One region of the Tissierella pigra genome, then DNA from elsewhere that is predicted to be linked to it. Evidence: riboswitches for the same ligand, from Rfam matches in the RefSeq annotation. Region 1 holds a riboswitch; the other holds the start of a gene.
What was found. Region 1 has a riboswitch for cyclic di-GMP ahead of KQI41_RS19110 (type II secretion system protein). Riboswitches for the same ligand answer to the same signal wherever they lie in the genome.
Positions count from the first base shown of each region.

Region 2: it holds a riboswitch for cyclic di-GMP, as region 1 does, so the genes downstream of both, KQI41_RS16825 (transglutaminase-like domain-containing protein) here and KQI41_RS19110 (type II secretion system protein) in region 1, are expected to answer to the same signal.

Region 1 covers NZ_JAHLPJ010000001.1:1,982,685-1,988,549, forward strand. The annotation lists gene pilM (pilus assembly protein PilM) at 1-99, opposite strand, end outside; gene KQI41_RS09730 (PilW family protein) at 136-672, opposite strand; gene KQI41_RS09735 (PulJ/GspJ family protein) at 683-1,015, opposite strand; gene KQI41_RS09740 (DUF7305 domain-containing protein) at 1,026-2,309, opposite strand; gene KQI41_RS09745 (prepilin peptidase) at 2,366-3,124, opposite strand; gene KQI41_RS19110 (type II secretion system protein) at 3,194-3,604, opposite strand; cyclic di-GMP riboswitch class I at 3,741-3,830, opposite strand; gene KQI41_RS09755 (type II secretion system F family protein) at 3,947-5,149, opposite strand; gene KQI41_RS09760 (type IV pilus twitching motility protein PilT) at 5,162-5,865, opposite strand, start outside.
Region 2 covers NZ_JAHLPJ010000001.1:3,456,931-3,462,795, forward strand. The annotation lists gene KQI41_RS16815 (ABC transporter ATP-binding protein) at 145-1,056, shown strand; gene KQI41_RS16820 (ABC transporter permease) at 1,056-2,294, shown strand; gene KQI41_RS16825 (transglutaminase-like domain-containing protein) at 2,336-3,124, opposite strand; cyclic di-GMP riboswitch class I at 3,138-3,222, opposite strand; gene KQI41_RS16830 (hypothetical protein) at 3,482-4,012, shown strand; gene KQI41_RS16835 (hypothetical protein) at 4,024-4,314, shown strand; gene KQI41_RS16840 (protein-export chaperone SecB) at 4,328-4,732, shown strand; gene KQI41_RS16845 (SpaA isopeptide-forming pilin-related protein) at 4,846-5,865, opposite strand, start outside.

The sequences.
Region 1 (5,865 bases):
TTGTACGTTATCTTTTGTATATTTCCCTTCTATAACTTTGATTTCTTTAGAACCAAAGTCCATAGATAGAGTTTTTCTACTTATTGATGGTAACTTCAATGGCATTACCTCCTTAGTTCCTTAATGGAAAGATTTTTAATTGTATTTTGAGTAGTAAATTTTATTTTGAATATTATTTTCTTTATAATTTAATATATTCTCTAAGAGAATATTGAAATTCACACTATATATTTCATTAACTTTATTTCCTTCTTCCACTACCTTAATAGTTATATTTATTATACCATTTCCATTTGTGTCTTGGGAATTAAATTCTATACTTTCTAAAAAATCTGTAAATAAGGTTTTTCTTTTTTCTACATCTTCTGTTCCAATACTATCATAAGTCTTTTTTATTAAATTTTCATTATCTACTTCCAATGAAAAATGTTCTTCTTTTATTGTTCCTTCATTAAACCTTATATCCTTTGCAGTTCTAAGCTCATTTATAAGTAATTCTGATACTGTCCTTGCATTTTGCTGTGCAAATCCCTTGTTTTTTCCAAAGTTAAATGATTTATTTCCCACAAAAAATAGGGAATAAATCATCTGTAAAGCAATACCCATAATCGCTATTGTGACAATTAATTCTATTAACGTAAGTCCTTTATTGTCAAATTTAATATTTTTCATTATAACACCTCTATTTTGTCGACTTAGGTTTATTTGGAACAAAGGTCGTTATTTTAATGTCCGAATCTTTAATTTCTATTATCTTGCCATCTACCTCTCTATCTTTAATAATACCATCTATAGTAACTTTAACTTTATCTGTATTTGTTGTTTTTTCTTTATTATTTATTATTTCTTCATCTACTTCTTCCTTAATTCTTAAAACCCTTTCTGTTTTATTCCCCGATTTAGATATATTTGTAATACTAATATTGAACATAGTTAATACAGCAATAGCCATTATTGAAGTTATGGCTATTGTGATTACTATTTCTATTAATGTTAGTCCTTTGTTATTTTTCATATAATCGCCTTTATTTGTAGTGGCTTGGTTTAAAAAGTATTTTTTCAGTAGATTCTCCTCCTATTATTGAATTATCTACATAATTTGGATCATATACTACTTTCCCCCCACCAGATATATTTACAGTCTTTCCAATAACAGCACCATATGCCTTTCCGCTACCAGTAAAGTTAATATCAGTCTTAGGAGCGTATATTAATCCCTTAGTTATGTCAGAATTACCAGATAAAAAAATATTACCTCCATTAGAATATACATTTCCAACTATACTTCCACTGCCACCTAATTCCAACTCGGAATTATTAATATATAAATTAGCGAAAAGCTTCTGATTCCCACTAATTATCAATCTAGAGGCTCCATAATAAAACACATTTGTATTTTTCTGATTACCTTCATAGTTGATGGTGGAACCTGAACCTATAACCATATTTTCAACATATATCGTTAATTTATTATTTCCTAATAAAATTATATGACCATTATTTAAATTAAACTGTTTAATTTTTAATATTATATCTTCTTTTGTGTTATCAATATATATTTTTGTATTTGCATTTACTTCAAACTTATTATAATCTTTACTTGTAGATATTGTGGTTTGATTGCTTCCACCCTGAATAAGATCAATATTTGAATTATTTATTGGAAAACTCGGAAACTTAATTGATTCATAATGTATTTCCTTCCCACTTTTAATGTAATGGGTTTTAACCCAAGACTTTTCCCACCAATCGGGGGCTGAAAGATTACCTTTCTCTGTAAGATAAATATCCCCATTTAAATTTGGATTCCCATTTGCTACAATCACAGAATGATTTGTACCAATATTACCCTCTATAGTTCCATTGCCTAGTTTTATATCGCCAGATGAAAAAATTGCATAATCTATCTTAGTCTTACCTTTTCGAAGTTCTTCTTTCATTATTTTACTTAAAATATTTTTTACTCCTTTAACCTCTCCTATGGATTTTATAGTCAGAACATTATCTTCTTTAATTAATTCTACTTTAGCCTTACCTTCTCCGATTAATATTTCTTCAACATCTACCTTATTATTATCTTCAAGCTTTTCATTTAATTTCTCAAGTTCTTCCTCATCCATCTCCAATATTGCAGCCTCAACGGCTTCTGCTCCGGCCCTAGCTATGTAATATGCTTGAGTTTTATACTGGTGATATAATGACATTTTGTTTTCATTTACCATAAGATTTAAAATAGATATACCAAATATCATCAATACTGTAAATACAATTAATGTCATTACTATAGTTGAACCTTTTCTATTTCTCAAAATAATCTTACCTCCTAGGTTTGATTATAAATATAATTATTGCTCTTTTGGATTAATTAGAAAAATAAATTCCAATACCAACCTATCAACCCTTCTCCCCAAAATACTGTTATAAAAAATCCCAATATAATAAAAGGTCCAAAAGGAATAGGGTCCTTTCTTCCCTTAATTTTAGTAATTAATAAAAGAACTGATATAATTGCTCCTAATATAAAGGATAGAAATATAGTTAGAAATATTTTCTTGGTTCCTAAGATAAAACCTAGTGAACCAATTAAAGTAAGATCTCCTCCACCCATTCCACCCTGTGAAACTAAAATAATTATGCTAAATAGTAAAGAAGATAAAACTAGGCCTCCTATACTATTTAAAAACTGTGGTGATTTATTATATAATATGTATGAAAATATTTTATAGACAATAGTAATTACTAAGATCAATATTACTAAAATATCTGGAATAATCATTTCCTTTAAGTCTATTAAGGTAATTATAATAAGTATAGAAAAAATAACTGCATAAAAGAAAAATTCTAATGTTAAACCATACTTTGTATAGATAAATAAATATGTAATAGTATTTAATAGTTCAACTATAGGATACTGAAAGGAGATTTCCTCCCTGCAGTATCCACATTTCCCCCTTTGAACTATAAAACTAAATATTGGTATTAAATTGTACCATTTCAAGTTTGTATTGCAATTAGGACAATGAGATGCTGGATAAGCAATATTCTCCTCTCTTGGTATCCTGTATATACACACATTTAGAAATGAACCTATTAATAATCCATATAGGAAAATTAGTATAACCATTTTTATTGCTCCTTTTGTTGATATATTACTTCAACTTATATAAATCTCAAGGTATATTATATACCTTTATTAGTCACCTGAATTGGTTTCTTCTTTTGGTGTAATTTCCTTTGGTTCAATAATTATATTTCCTTTTTCATCTATTGTAATTGTATATTTTTCATCTATAGGCTTATCTTCATCATTTTTTAATCCACTTGGAACTTTTGGAAATTTTTCTCCATCAAGATAGTCTTTTAAGTCTTCCTCTGTTAATTCTGTCTTCTCTGTATTAGGATAATCTGCTAAATACATAGCTGCTGTACTTTTTAATATCCTAATATTAGTATTATGAGCAGCTATCTTGGCAGTATTTTTTGATGATCCTAATTTTGGTACAGCAATTCCTGCTAAAATCCCCAATATCGCAATAACCACTACTAATTCCACTAAAGTAAAACCTTTTCTTTTCTTCATTTTCCTACTTAACCATTGCAACATTTTCTTTTCCCCCTTAATTTTAAATTTTAGTATTTTATATGATCCCTTCCTTTTTTAAATCACCACCTTTGACACAACTAATAATTATAATGAACTTTTTATACAAAAAAACTGCATAAATAATATTACTATTAATTTATGCAGCCGAACGATCATTATTATCTCTTGATAACTTTAGACTCAGGCTTTGCGTCACTAGGTTTCCCTAGCTTTGCCCTGGAAATACAGAGATTTCGCTAATTTCATTTAATTTTTTTATTGTTTTCTCTTATAATGTCATTCTATGGTGAAATATAAGATTCTTCTATTACTTTATAAGTACATCATACCCCTAATTTAGAATCAAATGGTATTTACCATGTCAAACATTGGCATCGTCATAGCTATTACTATAAAACCTATTATTATAGCCATGATTACTAACATCATGGGTTCCATTAAGGTCGTCATCCTTTGTAAGGCTACTTCTACTTCATCATCATAGAAATCTGCTGTCTTATATAAGATATCATCTAAGGCTCCAGATTCCTCACCTACTTTTATCATGGAATCTACCATTGGTGGAAATAGTTTCATTTCATTTACTGCTCTTGACAAAGTTACTCCTTTTCTTATATCTTCTATGGATTTTTCCAATTTATTTTCTACTACTTTATTCCCCACTACTCTACCTACTACTTCTATGGACTCCAATAGTGGTATACCACTGGACATAAGAGTTGACAATGTTCTTGTAAATCTAGATGTTATTATTTTTACATTAGTATCCTTTACTATTGGTATCTTTAGCTTTATATTATCTAATGTTGTTTTTCCAGATGGAGTTTCTTTATATAACATAAATCCAGTTATAGATAAAATTACTACTCCTAAGAACAAATACCAAAACTCCGTAAGCCAATTACTTATATTCAATAGTATCTGTGTAGGTACTGGCAAGACCTCTCCACTACTTTCAAACATTCCTATAAATGTAGGCATTACTGCCACAAGTAAAAATATAACTACTGCTATAGATACTATACTAAGTATTATTGGATATATCATGGCTGATTTAATTTTTTGTTCCAATTTATTTTCCTTTTCAAAATGAACTGCCATTCTTTCCATTATAGTATCTAAATTTCCACTTACTTCTCCTGCTTGAACCATATTTATAAGGAGTGGAGGAAATATTTTTTTATGTTTTCTCATGCTTTCTGATAATGTAAATCCTTTTTGCACATCCTCATAAATTCCACCTAAAGATTTTACTAAGGTTTTATTTTCAGATTGTTTTTCCAATATTTCCAAACATTTTATTATACCTATTCCAGCATCTAACATTGTATAAAACTGCCTGCAAAATACTGCTAAATCTCTCTTTTTTACTTTTTTAGAGAATAAATCTATTTTCCCATCTAATTCTATATCTTTTTCAATAAATATAGGCACATAATTATTACCTTTTATCATAGCCAACACATCAGATTCTTCTTCCCCTTCAAAAAACCCTTCTACGATTTGTCCTGTATCTTGAGATACTGCTTTATATTTATATATCATAGATACCACATCCTAAATAATATATTTTTTAATATTATCTTGATTAATGGCCTGCATCAAAGCTATTTCCTTAGTTATTAATCCTTTCTTATATAAATCTAATAAAGAATTATCCATGGTTTGCATTTGAAATTTTGCTCCCGTTTGGATTGCTGTATCTATTTGATGTATTTTTTCCTCTCTAATTAAGTTTCTTATGGCAGAGGTTGCTACCATGACTTCAAAAGCAGCTGTTCTACCACTACCGTCTGCCTTAGGCAGTAGTTGTTGTGATATTATAGCTTGAACTACTGATGCAAACTGTACCCTCACTTGTTGCTGCTGGTGAGGAGGAAATACATCTATTATCCTATCTATGGTTTTAGCAGAACCTATTGTGTGTAAAGTGGACAATACTAAATGTCCTGTTTCCGCTGCTGTAATGGCTATGGATATAGTCTCTAAATCTCTCATTTCTCCCACTAGTATAACATCAGGGTCTTGACGAAGTGCAGCTCTTAGGCTGTTGGCAAAGGAGTTAGAGTCTATTCCTATTTCCCTCTGATTTACTATACTTTTATTGTGTTTATGAAGATATTCTATTGGGTCTTCCAATGTTAGTATATGACATTTTTTTTCTTTATTGATTAAATCTATCATAGAAGCTAAGGTTGTTGACTTTCCACTTCCTGTAGGTCCTGTAACTAAAATAAGTCCACGAGGAAGTCTAGCTAAAT
Region 2 (5,865 bases), 1.5 Mb from region 1:
AAAAACTAGAAAATAAGATATGTTAAAATAATGACTAAAGTAATTATATTACTTACTTCATTCCTTTTTACAGGATTTTCCCTTGTCTTACTAATTCCTATACCCTATAATTTAAAATATATATTTCATAAAGGGGCTGATTTTATGATACTTGAGATAAAAAACATACGCAAAAGTTTTTCAGGAACTGAAGTGTTACATGGCGTATCTTTTTCAATAACAAGTGGTAAAGCATTGGGATTTCTCGGTCGAAATGGCGCTGGTAAAACTACAACCATTAGAATACTTATGGGATTATTTGATGCAAATGAAGGGGAAATTCTTTTAGATGGAAAACCTTTTAACCCTAGAGAACATTCAATAGGATATCTTCCAGAAGAAAGAGGACTATATCCTAAGCAAAAGATATTAGACCAACTTATTTATTTTGGAGAGTTAAGAGGACTATCTAGAAAGAAAGCTAAAGAAAATACATTATATTGGCTAGAAAAACTAGGTGTATTGGAATACAAAGATAAAAAACTAGAAACTCTTTCTAAGGGTAATCAACAAAAGGTACAAATAGCAGAAACCTTACTATGTGATCCAGATATAATTGTATTAGATGAACCCTTTAGTGGTCTAGATCCTGTTAACTCCCAGATACTTAAGGATGTAATTAATGAGTTAATAGATAAGCAAAAATTGGTTATCTTCTCTAGCCATCAAATGACCTATGTAGAGGAATTTTGTGAAGAAATTTCTCTTATAAATAAAGGAGATATAGTTTTGACGGGAAATCTAAAATCTATAAAGAAAGAGTATGGTGCTAATAGAATAATATTAAGTGCTATTAATCTTAATATTAATGAATTGCAAAATATTTTATTTAATAAAGTCAAAGATATAAAAATACTTGAATCTAAAAATGATTATTTAATTATCGAATTAATTAATGGTAAAACAAAAAATGAGCTGTTAAATGATTTAATAGGACTTGATATTGATATTGAAAAGTTTTCAGTATATGAGCCAACTCTAACAGATATATTTGTACAAAAGGTAGGTGATAAATAATGAAAAGTTTTTTGACAGTGCTAAAATTTGAATTATTTAATTTCCTGAAAAATAAGGTATTTAAGGTTTCTACTATTATCCTCTGTTTATTGGTAATAATAGGACTTACTATACCAACTATAATGGATGCTTTTGGTAAACCAATTTTCGGTGATAAAAAGAAAGAAGAACCATCTTATACTGAGTCTAAGATTAGATACGGAATTTTAATTAAAGAAGATGCAATTGAATTAGATGATTTACAATCTCAATTGCCAGATAATGAACTAATCAATGTAAAAAACCAAGATGAGTTAAGTAATTTAGTTATATCAGATAATATAACTGCAGGATTTATAGTTAACAATCCTACAAATTATGAATATCTAGTAAAAAATACTAGTATGGATGATGGAAATAGGTTTACATTTGAAAGTGCTTTATTGAATCTATATAGAAGTAAATCCCTTTCAGAAAAGGGTATAGATTATAATGAAGTACTGGAAGTTTATAATGTACCTATGGAATATGAAACTACTGTCTTAGGTAAGGATGGTATGAAGAATTATTTATATACCTATATCTTAATCTTTGGATTATATTTTATTGTACTATTTTATGGTCAATTAACAGCTACTTCTGTAGCTAGTGAAAAAAGTAATCGTACTATGGAGATTTTAGTAACTAGTACCAATACCAAAAACCTTATATTTGGGAAAGTAATAGCTGGTGCTTTGGCTGGAATAATACAATTTGGTACTTTGATTCTGGTGGCTAGTATAACTTATAGATTAAATGCTCAATCCTGGAATAATAATTTAGATTTTATCTTTAATATTCCTGGAAATGTATTGGCTACATTTTCTATCTTTGGAATATTAGGATACCTTTTCTATCTATTTATTTATGGTGTCATTGGTGCATTAGTATCTAGAACTGAAGATGTAGGCACAAGCTCTACACCACTTACCATAGTATTTATTATTGCTTTCTTTATCTCCATGATGGGTCTTACACACCCAGATATGTTTGCATTAAAAGTAGCTTCATTTATTCCATTTACATCCTTTATGGCAATGTTTGTAAGAGTATCTATGGGAAATGTATCAACTTTTCAAATAGTACTTTCTCTATTGATATTAGCTGTATCAACTATTATTACTGGAATATTTGGTGCTAAAATATACAGATTAGGTACTTTAATGTACGGCAATCCTATAAAAATTACAAAGGCTATTAAAATGTTAAAAGATAAATAATCATATAATAATTAAAATAACAAGGGGTATCCCTTGTTATTTTAATATTCTTTTTCTATTTTATAATCTTGTATATCTTTTATCATAGGAATAGATGGGTTTGATTTTCTTTTACCAGCATCATAAGTTGTATCTATATTCACCCATTCCTGAGTATCTTCTAGGTATACTTGATTCCAAGCATGATATTCATCCATATCATTTTTATATCCCATAACCAATTTTGTAGGTATTCCTATTGACCTAGTCATTGCTGCAAATAGAGAAGAATAATCATAACATATACCTGTTTGTACTTTTAATGTTTCATCTATCTTTGGTATATAATTTGAATTTACTCTCTTTGCCTTATCCTTATCATAGCTTATGTTAGTTACAATATAGTTATAGATAATTTCTACCTTTTCTTGATCGTTCTTAACATTCTTAGTTAATTCCTTTGCTTTTTTAATTGCATTCATATCAGTATTCCAATTAACCATTTGAATAGATTGTAAATATACTTTGTTTGGGTCTTTGGCTTTTAGTGTAACAGTTTCCTTTGCAATCTGCTTGAACTTATTATTGCCTACACTTTCTAACGCCAATATGGTGTATTCACCATCTCCAAGTTGTAGGGGTATAGTCTCGTCCCCCTTTAATATATAATCATAGCTTATATTGCCTTTACTGACTCTTACTGCTCCAACGTTGTTATTATTGTTGTTGATTTTTATTACTCCATTAGTTATTTGAGATTTATCAATATAATCACTAGCTCCGTAAGTTACTGTTGAAAATAGTGATAAAATAATAACTGCTAAGAGTGTAATTCTATGGTTTTTAAACATAAAAAACTCTCCTTTCGGTAACTGGCTGCCATCTTATTTTTAAGGAAGGCCCTTTAGCTTTGCGTCTCTAGCTTTCACTAGATTTGCCTTTATCGGTGGAAAGCACCAATAAATTATATTTATTTTCTACATTCTATCATAATATTAGGTTCAAACGTATAGGCATTTTGTCCTATATAATTAAATCATTTTACTTGATCTTGATTATTATATACCCACTTTTTTCATTAATAATTATTTTTCATATGAAAAATAATTATTTAAAAATAAAGATGAATTCTTAAAGTAACAATGATATAATGATGTTGTATATATAACTTTAGTATGTAAGTTTAAAAATAGATTGGTTGTGATTAATTGAAAAAACTCGAATTTACAGGATTTCATGCAACTTCTCTGGATAATTGGAATAAAATAAATAAAGATGGTTTTTTAATAAATAAAAAAAGAAAAAATGAATGGCTTGGTCATGGAATATATCTCTTTACATACAAAATAGATGCTCAAAGTTGGGCAAAGGGAACTTACTATTGTAGTCCAAATCCCGTTGTTTTAAAGTGTATGATTGAAGTTGAAGAAGATAAATATTTGGATCTTGATAATCCTGAAGAAATGCATAAATATGATAAATACTATAATGAAATTCTCCAATTGTTATCTAAAGAAGGAAAAAGTGTTGTATTTAAAAATAAATATGAAGGAATGTGCTTCGGGCTCAATATCTATAAAAAAGACAAGAACATTGATTTAATAAAGCATACATTTCCTAATAATAGGACAAAAAATGTAATGAAGTATGAAAACAATATATATGGGTATAAATATAACGAAGTTCAAATGTGTGCAAGTAGAAATGAAGTTATAGTTAAGAAAGATTTATACTCTTAGGAGGTTTTAATATGTTATGTATAGAAGAAATTCTTAAGATTAGCAACGAGATGGGTATTGAGATAAGAGACAGTACTGATGGAAAACATTATATACTTGATGAATATGGAAAAGAAGTTGAATTTAGTACAAATATGTTGATAAAAGTAGATGAAAAAAATACATCACATAAAATGCAAATACAAGTTTCTGAGGATTTTAACTATGGTAAGTTTAGTAGCAGTTACAATTTAGCAGATTGTAACAGTTTATACGTGGCTGAATCAGTAAGTATTGGCGAAACAATAATAGATGCAGCTTAAAGGAGTGATAGATTTGAAACCCAGTAGTTTTCAATTAATAAATAAGCCGAGAGTTACTAAAAATATATTTCAAGCTAATAAAAACTTTGATTTTCCAGGAGAAATATCTCTAGAAATCGATAACAATGTAAAGGTGATTAAAATGTCTAATGAAGAAATGACTGCTATAGTAATACTTAATTTAAAATTCTTCGAAAATAGTAATTTTAAAGAAGTACCTTTCAAACTTGAAATGGAGATAGAAGGTATGTTCAGCTGGGATAAAGAACTAGAGAAAAACCATAATCAACTAGAAGATTTATTAAAAAAGAATGCTCCAGCTATTTTATATAGCTATTTAAGACCGATAATAACCACAACTAGTATTGATGCAAACTTACCCCCCCTTGTAATACCTTTAATGAATTTTCACGAATAATATTAAGCATCTCAAAAATAGATAGAGATGCTTTTTTTATGACTTAAAACTGATATAAAAGCATTTTCACATAAAACAAAGCAGAGAATGTTAACATTCTCTACTTTAAATAATTAGGCTGTTCGTCTTCTTAGAATTATTCCTACTAATATGAAGAATAATCCTACAAGAGAGATTAGTACACTATTAATTTCTCCTGTTTTTGGTAGTTTAGGTGCTTCTTCTACTGGATTTCCATCTTCATCTAAACCACTTCTTGGAGCTTCTACATCTATTTCTATTAATTCCTCTGTTCCATCTGGATGTTTTAGAATAAAACTATCCTTTCCTGTAAACCCTGGATTCGGAGTATATTTCCAATTACCATCTTCATCAAACTCAATAGTTCCACCCTTTGGTGGTGTAATAACTATTGGTATTTCTGGCTCCTCTGGCTTTGGTACCTCTGTTATTTCCACTGGGTCTGTTGGCTCTACTGGTTCTGTTGGCTCTGTTGGCTTAGTAGGATCAACAGGAGTAGTAGGTTTCTCTGGGTCTGTAGGTCTTGTTGGTCTATCAGGACCTGGGCCAGGGTCTGGACTTGGTCTTGTTGGTGAATAATAAGTGTTTGTTATAGTTGCTCCATCTATTGACTTTCTATATCTACTTGGAACATTGACCTCGTCTACAGTATACTTATATTCTTTACCATCTATATCTGTTTTGTCTAAATCATTCCAAGTGTATTCAGTTTCACCATTTTCCAATTTAACAGGAACTCCAAGTTTTTCTCCATCTCTATATAATTGAAGTTCTATAGTCGGTTTTGTATTTGACCCACCTATCCATTTTTTAGTTGCTGTGAATTCAGTTTTTGGTATTACATAGGTGTTGATTACTGTTAGACCATCTTCCTGTTTGTCGTAGTTTGGCAGTATCAGTTGATTTCCCTCTGCATCTACTTCTTCAACACTGAAAATATATTCATTTCCAGCTGAATCCGTCTTTGTCAGCGTATTCCATACTACCTCAGTTGTTCCACTTTTTAATTCTTTAATTGGAGCCTCTACTGCTGGTACTTCTTCTTTAGCTCCACCTTCTATATGACGATATAATTTGAACCATATAGTCGGTCTATTTTCTGGACCATTTAC